DNA from 3 places in the Vibrio sp. 704 genome. Region 3 is predicted to be linked to each of the others. Evidence: predicted binding sites of a transcription regulator. Region 3 holds the regulator's gene; each other region holds the start of a gene.
What was found. Region 3 encodes MetJ, which represses methionine synthesis genes. Its sites were predicted from a motif close to TTAGACNTNTANANGTCTAA; they were not measured.

Region 1: the regulator MetJ is predicted to act here: its motif matches at 3,503-3,522, upstream of metE (5-methyltetrahydropteroyltriglutamate--homocysteine S-methyltransferase).
Region 2: the regulator MetJ is predicted to act here: its motif matches at 3,799-3,818, upstream of metA (homoserine O-acetyltransferase MetA).

The regions. Positions count from the first base shown of each region.
Region 1 covers NZ_JAWOUH010000004.1:286,208-293,935, forward strand. Annotated here, with positions in the region: gene R7R24_RS09480 (EAL domain-containing protein) at 1-1,341, shown strand, start outside; gene R7R24_RS09485 (hypothetical protein) at 1,428-2,138, shown strand; gene R7R24_RS09490 (DUF4250 domain-containing protein) at 2,291-2,491, shown strand; gene metR (HTH-type transcriptional regulator MetR) at 2,513-3,424, opposite strand; gene metE (5-methyltetrahydropteroyltriglutamate--homocysteine S-methyltransferase) at 3,706-5,988, shown strand; gene R7R24_RS09505 (GspS/AspS pilotin family protein) at 6,122-6,514, opposite strand; gene R7R24_RS09510 (YciI family protein) at 6,518-6,814, opposite strand; gene yciA (acyl-CoA thioester hydrolase YciA) at 6,930-7,325, opposite strand; gene R7R24_RS09520 (septation protein A) at 7,551-7,728, opposite strand, start outside.
Region 2 covers NZ_JAWOUH010000003.1:446,915-454,642, reverse strand. Annotated here, with positions in the region: gene R7R24_RS08095 (carboxypeptidase M32) at 1-1,218, shown strand, start outside; gene R7R24_RS08090 (LpxL/LpxP family Kdo(2)-lipid IV(A) lauroyl/palmitoleoyl acyltransferase) at 1,289-2,239, opposite strand; gene R7R24_RS08085 (DMT family transporter) at 2,660-2,995, opposite strand; gene R7R24_RS08080 (DUF6559 family protein) at 3,119-3,505, opposite strand; gene metA (homoserine O-acetyltransferase MetA) at 3,846-4,787, shown strand; gene pilW (type IV pilus biogenesis/stability protein PilW) at 4,967-5,692, shown strand; gene R7R24_RS08065 (phosphate/phosphite/phosphonate ABC transporter substrate-binding protein) at 5,960-6,889, shown strand; gene R7R24_RS08060 (GGDEF domain-containing phosphodiesterase) at 6,889-7,728, shown strand, end outside.
Region 3 covers NZ_JAWOUH010000026.1:321-6,837, forward strand. Annotated here, with positions in the region: gene R7R24_RS22080 ((2Fe-2S)-binding protein) at 83-271, shown strand; gene bfr (bacterioferritin) at 365-841, shown strand; gene R7R24_RS22090 (malic enzyme-like NAD(P)-binding protein) at 1,048-2,325, shown strand; gene metJ (met regulon transcriptional regulator MetJ) at 2,439-2,759, opposite strand; gene R7R24_RS22100 (O-succinylhomoserine (thiol)-lyase) at 2,985-4,145, shown strand; gene R7R24_RS22105 (bifunctional aspartate kinase/homoserine dehydrogenase II) at 4,161-6,517, shown strand, end outside.

The DNA.
Region 1 (7,728 bases), on a different contig from region 3:
TCAATCCTTGGCTATGATACGAACCGACCAAGACAAGCGCTAGCACATGCAGCGCAAGCGATGTTGTCCTCTATTTCCGGTGAAGGCAGCTATTTCAACTTTTACGACAGTGAACTTCACTCTGAATTAGTGAAGCGCCAACATCTCGAGGCGTTTTTGGAGGCGCAAATAGAGAGTGGACTAGTGGACGTTTACTTTCAACCGATTATCGACGTTCAAACCGGAAGAGTGGTTAAGTTCGAGGCCCTCGCACGCTTCTATGATGAAAATGATGCGTATTGTACGCAGAAGATGATCGCTATTATTGAAGATCTAGAACTCATAGCGGCACTTGATGATGTGGTCTGCCAAGCTGCGTTGAAGCACTTTCCGCGCTTACAAGAAATTTATGGCGAGGAAGTGGGCGTGACCATCAATCGCTCCCTCAATACGAAATTGGATTCTCTTCAGATCCTTCAGCGGTCGCATGATTTGATTAAAGCCAGTGGTGTAGACCCTAAGCGAGTAACTATCGAGCTAACAGAAACCGCGTATTTTGAACAAGATGAGGAGCATACTCGAGTTCTAGAGGAAGTGCGGAAAGAGGGCATTGAGATCGCGATTGATGACTTCGGTACTGGGTATTCTTCTTTTTCTTATCTAGAAAAAGGGCAGTTTGATTTACTGAAAATAGACCGAAAATTCATCAAGAACATTCATAAAGGGAGCACCAGCTATAACATTGTGAAAATGGTCACCGAGCTTGCACAGCAAATGAATGTAAAAGTGGTTGCTGAAGGCGTGGAATCCAAGCAAGAACTTCAAGTATTGGCAGAAATCGGTGTCGATTACATGCAGGGCTTTCTATTTTCTGCTGCCGTGCCTGTCGATTTGATGGATAAAGCGAACAGTTATGAGCATCTGTTCTCTGACATCGCGATTGAGTCTAAGCAAAGTGATGTGTTGCAATCTGTGAGCCATGAACAAGTCAGGTCTATGGACCCTGGAGAACCGCTCTCCTTGGCAGTGGAGTACATGAATTTGAATCCAAGCTCGCCTTTAGTTGTTCTCAATGAAAATCGTTGTGTTGGGTTAATTACGAAAGAGACGGTGAATTTACACCTAACGCCCTCGATGGGCACAGAGCGAGAAACTGAACGAGAAAGCCGAATTTGGAAACGTCCTGTTAATCAGATAATGAGCACCGAATTTGTGTTGGTTGATGAGGATTTACCTGTCTCTGTTATTCGAGAGTTGGTTAAAACCGGGATTCGTTTCCCTTGGGTACTGTGTAATACCAAAGAAGAGTACCGTGGAGTTTTAACGCAGGAAGACGCGTTGAAGTATCTTGCCTCTCTGTGAATAAAATTGTCTTACCGTTTTAGCTCATTTGGGGGCCGACTTTCGGTGGTTTGGCGATAGTTGATTTGATATTATCGCCCCCCAAAATGACTTTTGAGCGTGCATTCAACATGATTCAACAATTGCTGGTTACTTTCCCTCCGATGCTATTTGGCGCACAAGCGCTACTGACTTTGCTTCTAATAAAGGGCGATATTTGTCCTGGTCAGCGAGGACGTCTTCATAAAATGTTGCCAGCAGTAGCTGTATTGTGGCTCGCTGTTGCGTCACTTCGCATTGAAGCATTTATGATCGTGTTTGCTATTTTCTACTTTTATTCTCAGGTTCAAACCAAGAAAACGCGTGAGAAAGGGCCACTATGGGCGATGCATTTAGCGAATGGTTTGGCCTTTGCGTATGTGAGTATTCAAGTATTTGAGCAATCAAGCTGGCCAGCATCGATAGCGATGGCGCTAATGATATTTTTCCTTGGGGCGTCATTTTCTCAATTGCTGCTTACGATAGCTCGCAGCAGACTACAGGCATTTCACCGTATTTTACCAGTTACGGGCATTGTGTCTGGAATGCTATTAGTCATCGCAACGTTGTTTGCTTCTTACCAGTTAAATGAAGCCACACTAAACGCTGCGACACAGCCGATCTTGCTGTCTTTAGCTATGCTAATTTCTTCAATTATTGTGTGGTGTTGGCATATTTTTACGCATAAGAAACCAGAAAAGGTGCAACTGAGCGTTGCCTTGTTGCTAGCACTCGCGTCGATGACGAGCCTGCAAGGTTTATTCTCTCTCGCGGCTTAACCTCTATTCTAAAGACAAAGCTAGACAGCTTATATCCAAGTGCTTTCTTGGTGCTTGGGTATAAGGTGATCACGTTTTAGATCGCACTCACTTTAAATTCGCATAATTGCTACTACGCTTGTTTATATACCTTGTCGAAGAGGAGAGTCGCGATGGATTTAAGCAATGTAGGTAATCTGGACAGCACTATTTTGCTAGGTATCGTCAACGAAAAGCTACGTTTAGAGTGCGACAGTTTTGACGAGTTAGTATCAGTGTATGAGATGGATGTAGAGTCTGTAGTCGGCAAGCTTGATATGCTCGGTTATCAGTACGATCCATTGACTAACCAATTTAAAGCATATCAACGCTAAGCCTTTCATAATCCAAATCTTTTAAGCCACCTTGATTCCGTCAAGGTGGCTTTTACATTGTAGCCTCGCGGTTGCGAAAAAAGCTTGTAAGTAACGCTTTTCTTTCTCTGAGTGACGCGTTGCAGCAAACAAGCGACGCCATAAGCCTTGGCCGAAAGGTTTACTGGTAATAAGACCTTGGCGAGAAAATTCAGAAATCGCCCAATTGGGTAGTGCCGCCACCCCTAATCCAGCAGAGACCATCTGAACTAACATGAGAGTGTTGTCGGCTTGCTTCCATTTCGCAGGTTCTATTCCTGCTGGCTGAAGAAAGTGTTTTACGACGTCCAGCCTTTGTTTTTGAACCGGATAAGAGAGCATGGTTTGATCTGCGAGATCTTGCGGATCAATAATTTCTTTTTCCGCCAATGGGTGATTGGTTGCGGTAATTAAACGCATTTCAAAGTCGAATAGAGGCTCGTAGTGGACTTCAGATCGAGGTTGGATATCGGAAGTAATAACGAGATCAAGTTCGCCTGCCAATAGAGCTGGGAGTGGTTCAAAGCCAAAACCAGAGGAAAAGTCCAATGTTACGCTAGGCCAAGCAAGTTGGTACTCCCTAAGTGCAGGCATTAGCCATTGGAAGCAAGAGTGACATTCAATGGCCATATGTAATCGGCCATTGACGTCTTCTTTCAAGCTCGCTATATCATTTTCTGCTCTTGCGAGTTTCGGAAGGATATCTTCTGCAAGACGCAATAGGATTTCTCCCTCTGAAGTGAACTTCACCGGACGAGTCTTTCTCAGGAACAGTTGCCCTCCAATTCGCGCCTCCAAATCTTTGATCTGATGAGACAGTGCCGACTGAGTGAGATGCAAAGCGGTCGCTGTCGCCGTTAGAGAGCCAGTGTCTCGAAGCGAAGTGAGTGTCCGCAAATGTTTTAGCTCTATCATGAATTCCTTTCATCCTTTGTTGCTCGCTATGAACAGAATAGCAATCGTGTAAATAACTTAACGACAAAAAATGGATATGTAAACGTCTAGACGTCTATTTGTTGTTTTTATTTGCGAATCATGTCGCTTCATGATGAATTTTTTTAATAAACAAGTTGAATAAATGGACGTTGTTCTAATATCAGATGAGAGCGATAGTTTAGCCATCCAGACATCTTATTCTTTACCGAAAGATGCTCTGAACCAAACAAATTGAACAAAATTGAGAAAGGAATAGGGACATGGCGACAACGACTCACATACTAGGTTATCCACGCATTGGTGAAAAAAGAGAATTAAAATTCGCTCAGGAGAAATACTGGCGAGGAGAAATTGATCAAGCTGAGCTTAAAAAGGTTGGGGCAGATCTACGCGCCAAAAACTGGCAAACGCAAACGGATTCAGGTTTGAGTTTTGCCACCGCTGGCGACTTCGCTTGGTACGATCATGTACTGACGACCACGTTGCTATTGGGTCATGTGCCAAAGCGTCACGCTGATGGTTTCCCTAACCTGGATACGTTGTTTAAAGTGGGTCGCGGTCAATCTCAGGCGGGTTGCAGCTGTGCGGGCGCTGCGGCATCGGATATGACCAAATGGTTCAACACAAACTACCATTACATCGTCCCTGAATTCAGCAAGGACGATACGTTTGAAGTGAGCTGGCCGCAACTGTTTGAAGAAGTCAACGAAGCGCTTCAAGCTGGCCACCAAGTGAAGCCTGTTTTGCTTGGTCCAGTCAGTTACCTTTACTTGGGCAAAGAGGTCGAAGAAGGGTTTGACCGCTTAACCCTGCTACCACGCTTACTTACTGCTTACCAAGCTATTTTGGCAAAGCTAGCAAGTCAAGGTGTTGAGTGGGTTCAGATTGATGAGCCAATTTTGTCACTGGAGCTAGAAAGCAAATGGGCTGATTCGTTTAAGCTAGCCTACCAAGTGATTCGAAGCGATGTAAAAGTGCTGCTAACGACGTACTTTGACTCCGTAAGCGATACGCTAGGCAAAATTGTAGAGCTTCCGGTAGATGGTTTGCATATCGATTTATCTACCGTCCCTAAGCAGCTTGACGATGTGGTTGCCAAGTTACCGGAGGGGTGGGTGCTTTCTGCTGGCGTTGTGAATGGTCGTAACGTGTGGCGTTCAGATTTAAGTGCCCAACTCGAGCGTCTACAGCCAGTCAAAGAGAAACTGGGCGACAAACTTTGGGTTGCCAGTTCATGCTCTTTGCTACATAGCCCGGTTGATCTGGAACAGGAAACAGAACTCAGTGAGGAAGTGAAAAGCTGGTTTGCGTTCGCAAAACAAAAAGTAACAGAAGTCGCCTTGCTTGGCCGCGCACTCGATGGTGATCAAGATGCGATTCTCGCTTGTGATACCTACAGCCAGCCAATCAAAGCACGTAAAACGGCAACGCATGTGAATAAGCCACAAGTTCAAGCACGTTTAAACAGTATTACTGCGTCACTTGCCGAGCGCAGCGCACCTTACGCGGAGCGTGCTGCGCATCAAGCTGAAGTATTGGGCTTGCCTTTGTTGCCAACAACGACAATCGGCTCTTTTCCTCAAACGGGTGAAATCCGGGTGCAGCGCAGCGCTTATCGTACAGGTCAATTATCTGAGTCTGAATATATCCAAGCACTTAAAGGACATATTGCTGACGCAGTAAAACGTCAAGAGGCGCTCGACCTAGATGTGCTAGTTCATGGTGAAGCAGAGCGTAACGACATGGTGGAATACTTCGCTGAGAACTTGGCGGGTTTTCAAACGACCAAATTTGGTTGGGTACAGAGTTATGGTTCTCGCTGTGTGAAACCTGCCATTGTAGTTGCTGACATTGAACGTGAAAAACCGATCACAGTTGAATGGTCGACGTACGCACAATCGCTAACCAGCAAACAGATGAAAGGCATGTTGACTGGACCAGTAACGATTTTATGTTGGACGTTCCCACGTGAAGACATCACACGTCAAGAAATTGCGCAGCAACTTGCTTTGGCACTACGTGATGAGGTGTCTGACCTGCAAGATGCAGGCATCAATATCATTCAAATTGACGAGCCAGCCATTCGAGAAGGTTTACCACTCAAAAAACGCGATCACAAAGCGTACTTAGAATGGGCCGTAAATGCGTTTAAGGTCTCTGCGGCAAGTGCAAAACCAGAAACTCAGATTCACACTCATATGTGTTACAGCGAGTTCAATGAAATCATTGATTCGGTTGCGGCACTCGATGCGGACGTCATTACCATTGAAACATCTCGCTCAAATATGGAGCTGCTGAAAGCATTTGAAGAGTTCAATTACCCGAACGAAATTGGCCCTGGTGTTTATGACATTCACTCACCAAACATTCCTACGGAAGAATGGATTGAAGGTTTAATCAAGAAAGCGGCAGAAAAAATTCCGGCTCAACGTTTGTGGGTAAACCCAGATTGTGGTCTGAAAACACGAAACTGGAAGGAGACAGAAGCCGCATTGGCAAATCTGGTTTCAGCGGCGAAGAAGCTCCGTGCTGAGCTGGCGTAACACATCGTTACAGCAAATAAAAACGGAGACTGTGGTCTCCGTTTTTCTATTCTTAATTGTTAACTTTCGTTTTCAGATTATCCAATAATAGCGAATCATCGTCTCATGCCGAAAGCAACAAAAATTACTGTAGCTACTTCACCTGAGTACAAGTCTGTGCGGAAACCAACTCATCTGCCATCAACTGACCGCGAGAATTACGTACCTTAATACGATACATCAAGCCCATATCAATTTGCTTGCGAACTTCTGGGTTGCTGCAGTAGGTATAGATACTGGTATTCAGTACTTGATTTAACGGCTTTGCACCGAGTGCGCTATCGTTATAAATCATCATCATCTCTACAACATTTTTGTTGGATGAGACACGCATTATTTGCAGTGGACCGTACTCTAAAGGGAGGCCCGCAGACAAGACTCCTGCTCGGTTTGATGCCATAAGCTCAAGTTGGCGCTGATTATCATCGGTTGATGAACAGCCAGCCAGAGCACCAAATACCAAGAAAAGACACAGTAATTTTTTCATAAATTAAAACACTTTTTTGAACGGTTTCACGATTACATGATCGTAAACACCAGCCGCTACATAAGGATCGGCTTCTGCCCACGCTTTAGCATCCTCTAGAGAGGCGAATTCAGCGATGACAGTTGAGCCCGTAAATCCAGCTTCACCAGGATTGTCAGAATCTATCGCAGGCATCGGACCAGCTGTAAGAAGGCGACCTTCGTCTTGTAGCTTTTGTAAGCGACCCAAGTGTTGTGGGCGAACGCTCATGCGTTTTTCCAACGAGTTCTCAACGTCCTGTGAAAAGATGACATACCACATAGCATAGTTCCTTAATTGGTAGGGTAAAGTGTTAATTTAACGCCTTTTTTGTGTCTCTCACAAGTGAACAACAGAAAATGTGAGGTCCTTTCTAACTGTTAGCGTTGTAGGTTGACTAATTCTGAACCGGACGTGGTTTACCTTCACTGTCAATGGCTACGTAGTTGAAGGTCGCATCACAAACCATGAAGCGTTCGCCAACACCGTGAGCTTTGACGGGTTTGACCCATACTTCCAAATCGATACTCATGGATGTGCGGCCGATCTTAGTGCATTCGCCGTAGCAGCATACGACATCGCCCACACCAACAGGTTTTTTGAACGTAATGCTTGATACCGAAACGGTGACAACGCGACCACAAGAGATCTCTTTTGCCAGAATCGCGCCTGCTAAGTCGAGCTGAGACATTATCCAACCGCCAAAAATATCGCCATTGGCGTTTGTATCTGCAGGCATTGCAAGGGTACGAAGCAGCATTTGACCTTTCGGAGAGCTAATTTCTTGACTCATTGTGACATCCTAAATCTTAAAGGCGCTCAAACTAAGCGCCAACATAGTAAATACCTAGAACCAAAGGTCCTTAAAAAACCGCAGATACCGGACCAGAGAAAGTTGGTTTACAGCAGCAAGAATGGTCTGAAAACGGTACGTTGTTTGAGCGGTTTACTGATACATGGAGCAAAACAGCGACCCTAAGGTCGCTGTGAAGTCGCGGATTATAGCAAAACTGAGTTTTTAATCATCAGTGGACACATCGGATGAGTTATTTTTTTGTTCTTTTGGCATGTGTTTATAAATGTAAAAGCCAGTCGCAATCATGTAAGCAAATGTCGCGATCAACATTCCAAATACTTTGAAGTTAACCCAAACATCCAACGGCAATTCGTAAGCAATATAAATGTTTAGGCCAGCG
Region 2 (7,728 bases), on a different contig from region 3:
GGGTGGCAGCAAGCTAACTTACTACCAGAATCATTAGTTCAAGCTCAATCTCTTGCTGGCTCCAAATGTGAACATGCATGGCGTACGCAACGTGGAGAAAATGACTGGGCTGGTTTTGAAAAGAACTGGGCTGAAGTCGTAAAGCTATCGCAGGAAGAAGCGCAAATTAGAGCCGAAGCAAATGGCACGACTCCTTATGATGCCATGCTCGATGTTTATGAACCTGGCACAACGTCTGCGTCGTTAGACATTCTTTTTGCTGACGTGAAAACCTGGCTTCCTACTTTGATCGATGAAGCGCTTGAAAAACAACAATCAGACAACATCTTATTGCCAACTGCACACTACCCTGCGGAAAAGCAAAAAGCGCTCGGTTTGGAAGTCATGAAGCTACTTCAATTCGATTTTGAACACGGTCGACTTGATGAGAGTACCCACCCATTTTGTGGCGGTGTACCGACAGATGTGCGTATTACGACACGTTATAATGAAAACGAGTTTGTCCAATCATTGATGGGGATTGTCCACGAAACTGGCCATGCTCGATACGAGCAAGGGCTACCAAAAGATTTATCAGGAACACCCGCGGGAGAAGCTCGCTCTATGGGTATTCATGAATCACAATCACTCTTCTTTGAAATGCAAATAGGACGAAGCAGCGCGTTTATCGATCACCTCGCTCGACTGGCTTCTAACCATTTTTCTGGTAGTGAATTCGAAAAAGACAATTTAGCCAAAATTTACACTCGCGTAGAAAAAGGCTTTATTCGCGTAGATGCTGACGAACTAACATATCCTGCTCACGTTATCCTTCGATATGAAATTGAGCGAGATCTCATGAACGGCGTCATCAAACATACAGATGTACCAGAACTCTGGAACGAAAAGATGAAAGCGTACTTGGGGCTATCAACCGAAGGAAACTTCAAAAATGGCTGTATGCAAGATATCCATTGGACAGACGGAAGTTTTGGCTATTTCCCGTCCTACACGCTCGGTGCGATGTACGCTGCACAATTTATGGCAGCAATGAAACAAACCGTCGATGTAGATGCGGTTATTCGTTCTGGCGACTTAGCTCCGATATTCAATTGGCTCTCGGAAAACATCTGGAGTAAAGGTAGCTTATTCACCACTGATGAGTTGGTAAAACAAGCCACGGGTGAAACACTGAATGCTAAACACTTTCAAGCTCACCTAAAAGATCGCTACTTATAAAGCGAAAAGAATAGAAAGTAAAAGCCCAAGGTTCGTATGTTCCTTGGGCTTTTTGTAGGCTCTCTATGTGTTATGCCAAGCTAGGGATGAGCCTAGGCTTGTACAAACAGTCCTCACCCTCTGGTCTAGTTTTAAACCGACGATGAAGCCACATATACTGGCTCGGACTTGCCATGATTGATGTTTCAACTATTTGATTCACGAATGCGGCGGCACGTTGATGATCCTCTTTCGGGAAACCTTCGACGGGCGCACTAATGGTTAGGGTATAGTGTCCGTCTTTTCCTCTTACCATCGTAAAAGGCACAATGGCGCAATCTGTAGAATCAACCAACAAACTTGTACCTGTCGTAGTACAAGCATTTTTAACGGCAAATAACGGTGCAAATGTCGAGCGTCGGTTACCATAATCATGGTCCGGTGCATACCAAACCCGCTCACCCGTTTTAAGTGCTTCAAGCATGGCTTTGACGTTTTTACGATCAATCAGTGTACGATTAGAGCGAGAGCGTCCCTTATACTGAAAATAATCAAAGCACGGATTATTGTTTGGGCGATAAACACCGGTTCCAGACTTTTTAATGCCAAAAGCTCGAGCACCTAACTCTAGATTCATTGAGTGTACGGCCAACATTAATGCACCTTTGCCTGACTTCTCTAAAGCCTCTAGATGCTCCATGCCTTTTATCGTGACGTGTTTGTTTACCCGTTTATCTGACCAAAACCATGCCATCGCGGTCTCAAAAAGTGCGATGCCAGTATTGTCGATGTTGTCTTTTAGAATTGCTTCGCGTTGGCATTCTTCCATATGAGGGAAGCAAAGCTCAAGATTGCGTCTGATAGTAACTTGACGTTTTCTCATGATTCGCATAGCTAAACGACCAATGTTGCGTCCCAAAGCTAGTTGAACTTTAAAAGGAAGGAGGCTAAGTAAGTACATCACGCTAATGATAATTAACGTTCCCCAGTAACGAGGCAAAAGAAATTCGGCCTTGAATGCAGGCTTTTTGTATTTGTTCATGTAAGTATTGTCAGATGTGCCCATCTATAAGTGATAAAAACAATGATAATGGACTGCACTTTTATCATTGATAACGCTAATAACATAAATTAAAGCGCGCGGATTCTATGGTTCTTCGACACACTACACAATAAGAACTTTGCAGAAATATGTAGGGAATGAAAAAGCAGTAAAGATGAGTCGCCACGTTAACATCTATCGGAGTGATTTATCTACTGCCCTTTCCTAAAGTTTGAAGAAACATAACTTTGTATTTTCAATGCGCTAAATAATGCCTGTTTTTCAATCACATAATGCGACCGTGATGAATACAACAATAAGACGTCATATCAATACTCGCCATTAGCGATTGAATTTGTACTAAAAAGCCGCAGCAATTTCTCGCTGCGGCTTCTTATTCACTTAACAAGTAGAGTGGCGTTATTCGTGCCCTACTGTTTTGGATAATAAATTTACGATCAACACACCAGCGATGATAAACCCAATACCAACTAGGGCTGGTAAGTCTAGACGCTGTCCGTAAACAAAGTAACCAACCGTCGCAACCAAAACGATCCCAGCACCACTCCATATGGCATAAACAACCCCGACAGGCATTGTTTGCACTGTGACGGAAAGCAAGAAGAAAGCGATGCCGTAACCAATCAAAACGACTGTGCTCGGCATTACTTTCGTAAATTGCTCTGTTTTGGGAATATAAGAAGTGGCAATCACTTCACATACAATCGCTATCGACAGCGCCAACATTGGTGGCATAGAGACAAGCATTTTGAACATAAGGCATTAACGCTCAACAGAAATGTAACCGACAACATGTCCGGATAATTAGGCCGCGCATTATACCCAACTCATCTCACGATGGAATACCACTAACGATGTTTACACACCATCACTTTCGCTTACTTTTTGATGACCAGGTGAAAGGCTGACGTTTTGGTGCTGACGAGAAATTTCAAAGTAGATATGCATATCAATCGGCTCAGGTGTATTGAGTAGCATCTTACCTACTTCACGTTGGAAATGACCATAATTACCTAGCTCATCCGTTAGTTCTAGGAGCTCGTAAGAGGCTTCATCGGCAAACATTCCATACGCATACTGATAATGACTGATATCCTTGCTCTTATCATAACCCAGCTTTTGAAGAGCTTGATCAATCTCTTCCGGCGTATAAATGTCTTTATCACCAAACGAATGCAGTAGCACGCAAGGAACTTCTTGAGCTATGCTCTGAATCTTTGTCTTTCTCTTGAAAATACCGAACATAATGTCCTCCACTGACGATGTTTCCAAATATGCACATTAATGCAAAATGGTGAGCTGATTGTTTTTAGTATGGCTCATTAATTTGAGACTTCCTTAATACGAAGTCACCTTCACATATTAACGTGATCGCATAATTACCAGCAAATAGTACACACTGCGTTTCAAACCTATCTCATCAGAAACTCTGCTTTAGTCACAATTGTGTGACAACCCCGAGTACGGTTTACCATAATGTAAAGAGTAGATTGAAAAGTCGGATTTCGTATCGACATCTAAACTTAATTAAGTTAGCTTTAGAAGTATAGACGTCTAGATTGACTATACTTAGGGAGAGAAAGTCGTGCCAATTAGAATTCCAGATCAATTACCAGCTACCGATGTATTAAGGACAGAAAACATCTTCGTGATGAGTGAAACGCGTGCAGCGAGTCAGGAAATACGTCCTTTAAGAGTACTGATCCTTAATCTGATGCCAAAAAAAATAGAGACTGAAACTCAGTTTCTGCGTCTACTCTCAAACAGCCCACTACAGGTTAACGTCGAATTACTGCGCATTGATAACCGCCCGAGTAAAAATACGCCAACTGAACATTTAGACACGTTTTATCGCCAATTTGAAATGGTGCGAGATAAAAACTTCGATGGCATGATCATTACTGGGGCTCCATTAGGTTTGGTGCAATTTGAAGATGTCATTTATTGGGATCATCTCAAAACCATCATGGAGTGGGCAAAAGATCATGTGACATCCACTCTTTATGTTTGCTGGGCTGCGCAAGCAGGGTTAAAGCTACTCTACGATCTACCTAAAAAAACGCGTAAAGAAAAACTTTCAGGCGTGTATCATCATCAAATCCATCATCAATTTCACCCTATCTTACGCGGATTTGATGACACGTTTTTGGCTCCTCACTCGCGTTACGCAGATTTTTCGCCTCACTTTCTAGAAGAGCATACTGACTTAGACATTTTAGCGACATCGGATGTCGCAGGTGTGTACTTGGCCACCACAAAAGACAAACGCAATGTCTTTGTCACAGGACACCCTGAGTATGATTCTCACACCTTACATAATGAATATATCCGAGATTTAAGCGAAGGTATGGAGCCCGCTATTCCTGTCAACTATTACCCAAACAACAACCCAGATAACCCACCAATTGCAAGCTGGAGAAGCCATGGACACCTCCTCTTTTTAAACTGGCTGAACTACTGTGTTTATCAGCAAACACCGTACGACCTCGATCACTTCAGTGAAGATGCTTTCACTAAAGACGATTAGCTTCAAAATAAGCAAACAAAGCACTCATCATTACCGAAATGTAATATGTGAACCAAGCCGCCATATGGCGGCTTTTTCATAACAGTTTGCAAACCTGATCGCATAGTGTTTTTTCCTCAATAGGCTTTTGCTAAGTAATTCATATCATGCAGAAAGATTCAGGGATGTAGGGATAAAGAATGAAAACAGCAAAGCTCGGTGCACTAATATTATTGTCTCAGTTTGCACTCGTGGGTTGCGTGACGGTGAAAGAAGATGGAAGCCCTGTCGTTAAAGCCGATCCTGTGGCAATGGCAGAATCACGTATCGCACTTGGCTTAGGTTATTTAGACGGCGGTAACATGATTCGCGCGCACGATAACTTACAACAAGCCTTAAACCACGCACCTCAATACTATCGCGCGCAATTATCTATGGCTCACTACTACGAAACGGTTGGTGAAGATATTAAAGCCGAACAGATGTATAAACGCTCTCTACGCCAACACACTAAAAACGGAAATGTGCTCAATAACTACGGTACTTTTCTTTGCAAGCGAGGTGACTTCGAAAAAGCCGATCAGATGTTTAATCGAGCCATTGAGCAGCCTTATTACTACCTTATTCCAGCGAGCTATGAGAATGCAGCTTTTTGTGCGCTAAAATCACAAGATAAAGACAAAGCGAGATACTACTTTACTAGAGCTATCGATCATGATCCCCATAGACCAAAATCGATTTTGCAACTCGCTAAAATAGAAATTGATAGCGGTGATTATACTGAAGCTAGAATTCGATTAATGAGATTCAATCAAATGTATGGCGTGAAGAAGCCCTCTTTGCAACTCATGATTCAACTTGAACGTGCAGCAGGCAATGAAGCTCTCGAGAAAAAGTATCAAAAACAATTGGAAAAATTTTCTTAGTACAAAATAGCGATACATAAGGCGCATTAGCTCACAGCCAATACAGCGCTTGACCAAGAATCCAGTGAATTCAGACTCACGGTGATACATTCATTCTGTACATAAACGTCAAATTCGGTACTATTTGAACGGAATAAGTGACCAAGTCACATTATAAAAAGTGCGCACACAACGAAATTTGTACATCATACTGTTTTTAAGATTGATTTCGGCACATTGATAAATACTAAATATTACTGACATGCACCAGAAGGAAGTTGAAGCCGGATGAAACCTGCCTGCACTCTGTTATTACTCACTTTGCTGAGTTCACCTTTTGTCGTCAGTGCACAAGAAAATATTGAGAAAACATTCACATTTGGCATTGTGTCCAATAAAGCCCAAAGCAAAATCAAAAAAGCGACGCCCCTTACTCAGTATGTAACTGAAAATATGGCTGAATATGGTTACGCAAAAGGGGCGGTAAAGGTATTTAAAAATTATCGTCAGCTCGCGGTTGCGCTTGAAAATGGCACCGTTCAAATTGCAACGGCGACCCCCTTTAATGCGATGACCTTAGAAAAGCAGTCTAATAGCCAAGTCCTTGCTATACGATGGAAAAAAGGCCTGCAAAAATATCATACGGTGTTCTTTACTAATAAAGAGAGTGGCATTGAGTCACTTTCTGACCTGCGCGGAAAAACGCTTGTTTTCGAAAAGCGCACGTCTACCAGCAGCTATTACCTACCTGCGATTACATTGCTGAATCACGGAGAAAAACTGCAATACCTTCCCTCTCCTGATGACAAACCGGCCAAAGACAGCATTGGTTATTTATTCCTTGATGAGCAACTCGCTCAGTCAAATGAAATCAACCTATCTGTATGGGTATATAAACAGAGAGTTGCAGCAGGAGCATTCAGTAACTTCAACTGGAACAATCCCAAAGATTTGCCAGAGAACATGAAAGACAAACTAGCGATTTTTTCTCGTTCTGTTGAAATACCCAGGGATTTGATTCTCGCTTCTCCAAGCATGAGCCTAGAGCAACAGCGTAAAATCACGTCCATACTGCTTGATATGGATACAACTCACGAAGGCTCTCTCGCACTTAAAAAGTTTCAGAACACCAAAAAATTCAGCGCACTTACTCCAGAAATGCGAGCCTCCTTAAGTACAGTGCGCAAGTCAGTTCACTTGTTACCGAAGGTGGATTGATGTTTCAAAAGCTCTCACTCGAAACCAAATACATTTGCTCGACAATGTTCGTTGTCTTGTTTGTTGTGGTGATAAATCTTGCGTTATACATGCACGGTTACGATGCGTATTCAAATAGCTTAACTCAACAAATCACGAACAACTCTCAAGAAAAAACCGAATCTTACGTTAAGCAAAAAGGGTTGGTTTATGCAGAGCTATTATCAAAACAGCTTTTTGATCCACTCTATACAGACAATATCAGTCAAGCGTATGAGCAAATTAAGGCAACATTGAGCCAGCCAGATGTCTCGAAAATACATGTTGTTGACAATGAAGGGCTAATCTTTCACGACGGTACTACTCAGCTAAGGATGTTTGCCCAACCTCATTACCGCTCTCCTTTTATTTTGAAAGCAATAGAAGAATCCAGAACTCTCGTTTCCTTTTCCAAGCATCAGTTGGAGATCGCAGCGCCGATTCAGCAATCAAACATTACTCTTGGGGCGGTATATCTTGAGCTTAACTTGATACATCTACTGGAAGAGAAAGAACAGAACATTGAACAAGTCCAAGCGATTACCTCAAACGATAAACAGAAGATGTTTAACTTGCTGCTAACGATCAGTGGGATATCCGTTCTATTCGGTAGCATCATCGCTTATGCTTTGGGGCGGTCGTTAACTAAGCCACTCAAGCAACTAAAAGATCAATTTTCAGAGTCAAATACCCAAGCGCTGCCAGTCACCGACATACAAAGCAAAGATGAAGTGGGAGAACTTATTTCGGCGTACAACAAAATGTCAAACAAAGTGAACCGATACACCAGCCGAGTTGAGTTCATGGCATACCACGATATT
Region 3 (6,517 bases):
CGGACACCATAATGCGACTGGTAACAAGAACTATTCTTGTTTATATTGTTTGTCACAGATTAGTTTTATAGGTTTTTTGAGTATGTACGTTTGTCTTTGCCATGGTGTCTCCGACAAAAAAATTAGGAAGTTGGCGATAGATGAAGGCGTAACAGATATTAAAGGAATCAAAAAGTGCACGGCATTGGGCAGCCAATGTGGTAAGTGCATCAGACAGGCCAAGGAAATTTTAGCGGAAACTAGTTACACGGAATTTAAACAAGCCAGCTAATTGCTGTAAGTATGCAGTAATTATTTGCCTTACATTTTGACACCTTCTCATTTGCTTCTACATTTAAATGAAGCCAAAGAGGAGGGTTTTGTCATGAAAGGCGATCCAATCATCATTCAACATCTCAATAAAGTGCTCGGTAACGAGCTCGTCGCTATTAATCAGTATTTTCTTCACGCCCGAATGTATAAAGACTGGGGCTTAAAGCACCTAGCAGACAAGGAATATCACGAATCTATCGATGAGATGAAGCATGCCGATCATCTAATTGAGCGTATTTTGTTCCTTGAAGGCCTACCGAACCTACAAGATTTAGGTAAGTTGATGATTGGTGAAGATACCAAGGAAATGCTCGAGTGTGACTTAAAGCTTGAAATGGCGGCTATTCCAGATTTAAAAGATGCGATTGCCTACGCTGAAGACATTCGAGATTATGTGTCTCGAGATCTCTTCCAAGATATTCTTGAAGATGAAGAAGAACATGTTGATTGGCTAGAGACGCAACTTGGCTTGATTGAAATGTCTGGTATTGAGAATTATCTCCAAGCGCAATACGTGGACGAAGAGTAACGATACTTTCTGAGTTTGCATACTCCAATAATAGTAAGAAGAAAGAGCACCTGACTCGAAAATCAGGTGCTTAACCCCGTTATCTGGTCTAATCTCTTTTATTATCGGCTTTTTAAGGATATTGCTCGCAATCTTGCCTATGAAGTTTGATTTCTATCCGATAGAATTTATGCCCCCTTACCTAAAAATAAAAAAGAGAAACGTCCATGTCTGAAGACAACCACCAAGCAGCCACTCCAGAAGAAGAACATCGCCAAAAAGCATTGGATTACCATGCTTATCCAACTCCAGGAAAGATTGCTGTCGAACTTACAAAGCCTGCGGAAACGGCGGGTGATCTTGCCCTTGCTTACAGCCCTGGTGTTGCAGAGCCAGTGCGTGAAATCGCACAAAACCCGGATAACGTGTACAAGTACACTGCAAAAGGGAACATGGTTGCTGTTATTTCTAACGGTACCGCTATTCTAGGTCTAGGTAACCTAGGTCCACTTGCATCTAAGCCAGTGATGGAAGGTAAAGCGTTACTGTTTAAGCGTTTCGCAGGTCTTGACTCTATTGATATTGAAGTTAAGCACCGCACGATCGATGAATTTGTGGATACTGTTGCGAGCATTGCAGACACTTTTGGCGGTATCAACCTTGAAGATATTAAAGCACCAGACTGTTTTGAGATTGAAAAGCGTCTGATTGAGCGTTGTGATGTACCAGTATTCCACGATGATCAACATGGTACTGCTATTGTAACGGCAGCGGGTATGCTGAATGCAATCGAACTTCAAGGTAAGAAACTTGAAGATTCAACAATTGTTTGTCTTGGCGCTGGCGCTGCCGCTGTAGCGTGTATGGAGCTTCTGATCAAATGCGGTGCAATGCGCGAAAAAATCTACATGCTAGATCGCAAAGGTGTGATTCACACTCGTCGTGATGACCTTAATGAATATAAGCAGTTATTTGCGAACAATACAGATAAGCGCACACTAGAAGACGTAATTGAAGGTGCAGATCTGTTCCTAGGTGTATCTGGTCCAAACCTGTTGCCAGCGGAAGCGTTGAAGTTGATGGCTGATAAGCCAATCGTATTCGCATGTTCTAACCCGGATCCTGAAATCAAGCCGGAACTTGCTCACGCAGTTCGTGATGACTTGATCATGGGTACTGGCCGTAGTGATTATCCTAACCAAGTTAACAACGTATTGTGTTTCCCATTCATTTTCCGTGGTGCTCTTGATGTGCGTGCAAGTGAAATCAATGATGAAATGAAACTTGCAGCCGTTGAGGCGATTCGCGAGCTAGCAAAAGAGCCTGTACCTGAAGCCGTATTGAAGGCTGCCGGTGTTGATAAGCTAGAGTTTGGTGCGGACTATATTATTCCAAAACCAATGGATTCACGTTTGCTACCACGTGTTGCAAAAGCGGTTGCTCAGGCGGCGGTTAATTCAGGTGTAGCTCGTATCGAGATGCCTGAAAACTACATGGCAGAGTAATATATCTTTCAGATGTGATACACAAAAAATGGGACGCTATTGCGTCCCATTTTTTATGTCATCCATTTGGCTCGAGGCAAGAGTTATTACCTGAAACCTTTTATCAGGCTTTTTTATTCTTCGTCGAATGACTCAAATTCGATGCCCATTTCCGTCATCAGCGCTTTTACTTCTGTTGGAATATCATCAGGACGGTCTTTACGAAGGTCTTCATCTGTCGGAAGTGGCTGACCTGTGTACGCGTGCAAAAATGCCTCGCATAGCAATTCGCTATTGGTTGCATGGCGTAAGTTATTGATCTGACGGCGAGTACGCTCATCAGTTAGCACCTTTAAAACTTTTAGCGGGATAGAGACGGTAATTTTTTTTACTTGTTCGCTTTTTTTGCCGTGCTCTGCATATGGGCTAATGTATTCGCCATTCCAGTCAGCCATTGCACACCTTCATTTATGTAATCGGTTAAAAATAATTTAGGTGCTGATTTTAGCTGCATTTACCGCCATAAGCAAAGACATATAGACGTCTAGAAGTGTTGACGTCTCATTTTTTGACGAGTAAAGTGAACATAACAGCAAAGGAAGCGTGTTGATCACTTTATGTTACTCATTAGATATAGCGCATTCCTATTTAGAAGTCATTACCCGTGAAAGGATACACCCATGAGCACTCGCAAACTTGCGACCATTGCAGTACGCACTGGTATTGAATCAGACAGCCAATATCATGCTGTCGTTCCACCTATTTATCTTTCCACTAACTATGGTTTTCCTGCTTTTGGTGAAGTGCCCAAGTATGATTACACACGATCTGGTAATCCAAACCGCGGACTGTTGGAAAGTGCGCTATCTGAACTTGAGTCTGGAAAAGGAGCGGTTGTTACTAACTGCGGTACGTCGGCATTAAATTTATGGGTTTCCGCTTTTCTCGGCCCAGATGATCTCATTATTGCTCCTCACGATTGTTATGGCGGCACCTATCGTCTTTTTAATACCCGAGCTAGCAAAGGCGATTTTAAGGTTCAGTTTGTCGATCAATCAGACGAACAGGCTTTAGATGCTGCATTGGCACAAAAACCAAAACTCATTTTGCTAGAAACTCCGTCAAACCCTCTGGTTCGCGTAGTGGATATTGCAGCTACTTGTGAAAAAGCGAAACAAATCGGCGCGTTAGTTGCGGTGGACAATACCTTTTTGACACCCGTGTACCAAAAACCTTTAGAGCTAGGTGCGGATTTTGTTATCCACTCCACAACAAAGTACATCAACGGTCATTCGGACGTAATTGGTGGAGTAATCATCACCAACACAGAGGCGCATGCAGAAGAGCTTGCATGGTGGGGCAATTGTATTGGTGCAACGGGCACACCTTTCGATAGTTATATGACGCTGCGAGGTATTCGTACGCTTGGTGCTCGTATGCGAGTACATGAGGAGAGCTCACAGCAGGTACTGGCTTACCTACAGAAACAAGCGTTAGTTAAAACTATCTATCATCCAAGCCTGCCGGAACATCCAGGTCATGACATCGCTAAAAAGCAGCAAACGGGCTTTGGCTCTATGTTGAGTTTTGAGTTTGCTGGTTCGTTTGAACAGTTAAAGGTGTTTGTGAAAGAGCTCCAACTGTTTTCATTAGCAGAGTCATTAGGTGGTGTAGAAAGTTTGATTTGCCACCCAGCATCCATGACGCACCGTGCAATGGGTGAGGAGGCGCTGGCGGAGGCTGGGGTCTCTCATCAACTATTGCGTTTGTCTGTCGGTTTGGAAGATGCACAAGACCTCATCACAGATTTAGAACAAGCGTTCGCTAAAGCTACCCAGTAATAGGAGACGATAACAATGACTGTACAACGTCAGCTGCATAAGTTTGGTGGCAGTAGCTTAGCAAACCCAGAATGCTACTTACGCGTTGTGGGTATTCTCAAGGAGTATTCGACAGAAAATGATCTGGTGGTCGTCTCTGCTGCAGGAAAAACCACTAACCGCTTGATTGAGTTTTTGGAAGGGTTAAATAAAGATGGCCGAATTGCGCATGAGGCGCTTCAAAGCTTAAGACAGTTTCAAACTGAGCTAATAGAAAGCTTGTTGGAGAGTGAAGCAAAAGAAGAGCTGTTAGCTTTATTACATGATGAGTTCAGTACTCTCTCGGAGCTGACTGCACCACTCACTAATGCGCAAAAAGCCGCGGTACTGGGGCACGGAGAAGTATGGTCTGCTCGCCTATTGGCCGCGTTATTATCTCAACGTTCTATCCCTGCGGTTGCACAAGATGCACGAGCGTTTTTACGTGCAGAAGCGGGAACTCAACCAGAGGTTGATCGCGCTCGTTCATACCCTTTAATTAAAGAGATCCTCGCGCAGCATAACCATAAACGTGTGGTAATTACTGGCTTTATGGCTCAGAACGAGGCAGGAGAAACCATTCTACTTGGTCGTAACGGCTCTGACTATTCTGCAACGGTCATAGGCGCGCTTGCTGAAGTCAGTACTGTCACGATTTGGAGTGATGTTGCTGGTGTCTATAGTGCCGATCCACGTTTGGTGTCTGACGCTTGTTTATTACCGTTACTTCGATTGGATGAAGCCAGTGAACTTGCTCGCTTAGCTGCCCCAGTGCTACACAGTCGTACGCTTCAGCCTGTGGCGCAAAGTACCATGGACCTTAATCTCAAGTGTAGCTATCTGCCAGAGTCGGGTTCTACTCGTATTGAGCGTGTATTGGCATCTGGTCGTGGCGCTAAAATTATTACTTCACTGGATGATGTTTTATTGGTGCAGTTGTCTTTCATGCATGGGCACGACTTCGAAAAAACACAGAGTGATGTATTACAAGCGTTGCAGCGCGCGCAATTAGAGCCACTGGCATTTGAAGCTCAATCCGATCAGCATACGCTACGCTTGGCTTACACCGCAGAAATCGCCGGTGGTGCATTGAAACACTTGCAAGAGCTTGCGGTAGAGGCAGAAATTAAGCTAAAAGAAGGTTACTCGCTCTTAGCTGCGGTAGGTGCAGGCGTTACGAAAAACGCCAATCATTGCTTTGGCTTTTATCAGAAGCTAAAGCACTCTCCGGTAGAATTTATCTCTGAAACAGACTCAGGACTGAGCCTAGTCGCTGTTTTGCGCCGTACTGATACCGAGGCGTTGGTTCAAACGATTCATAGCCAGTTGTTCCAAGCGCAAAAACGCGTGGCAGTGGCTTTATGTGGCAAGGGTAATATTGGTTCTAGTTGGTTAAATTTATTTGCGACGCAAAAAAGTGAGCTCGAAAAACGTCATGGTATGAGCTTTGATCTTGTCGCGGTTGTGGATAGCCAAACCTATTGGTTCGATGAGCAAGGTATTGAGGCGGCGAGTGTTGCTGAACGATTTGATGATGAAAGCATAGCAAACAATGGGGATTGGCTGGCACGTTTGGGAGCACTTAAAAGCTATGATGAAGCCGTCGTGCTTGATGTTACCGCGAGTAAAGAGTTAGCTCAGCGCTACGTAGAAATCGCACAGCAAGGCATTCATTTGATTTCCGCTAACAAAGTGGCCGGTTCCGCAGATAGTCAGTACTACCATCAGGTTCAAGATGCATTCGCTAAAATTGGTCGTCATTGGCTATACAACGCAACGGTTGGTGCCGGGTTACCGATAAACCATACCGTGCGAGATCTTCGTGAAAGTGGGGATGAAATCGTCGCTCTATCGGGGATTTTCTCGGGGACGTTATCATGGCTGTTCCAACAGTTTGATGGTTCTGTGCCATTTAATGATTTAGTCGATCTTGCTTGGCAGCAAGGGTTAACCGAACCTGACCCTCGTTCTGATTTAGATGGCTCCGATGTAATGCGTAAGTTAGTCATCTTGGCTCGAGAATCGGGCCTAGATATAGAACCAGACAGCGTTAAAGTTGAGTCTTTGGTGCCAGAAGAATTAAGAGAACTGAGCTTAGATGATTTCTTCGATAATGGAGCGTTGTTGAGTGAAATACTTCAAGAGCGTCTGACAAAAGCACAGAGAAACGATCAAGTGCTTCGCTATGTGGCGCGTTTAGAAAAAAATGGTAAAGCAACGGTGGGAGTCGAAGCGTTGTCTCGTGAGCACGCGCTCGCCAACTTATTGCCATGCGATAACATTTTTGCCATAGAGAGCAAGTGGTACAAAGATAACCCTCTGGTCATTCGAGGACCAGGCGCAGGCAGAGAAGT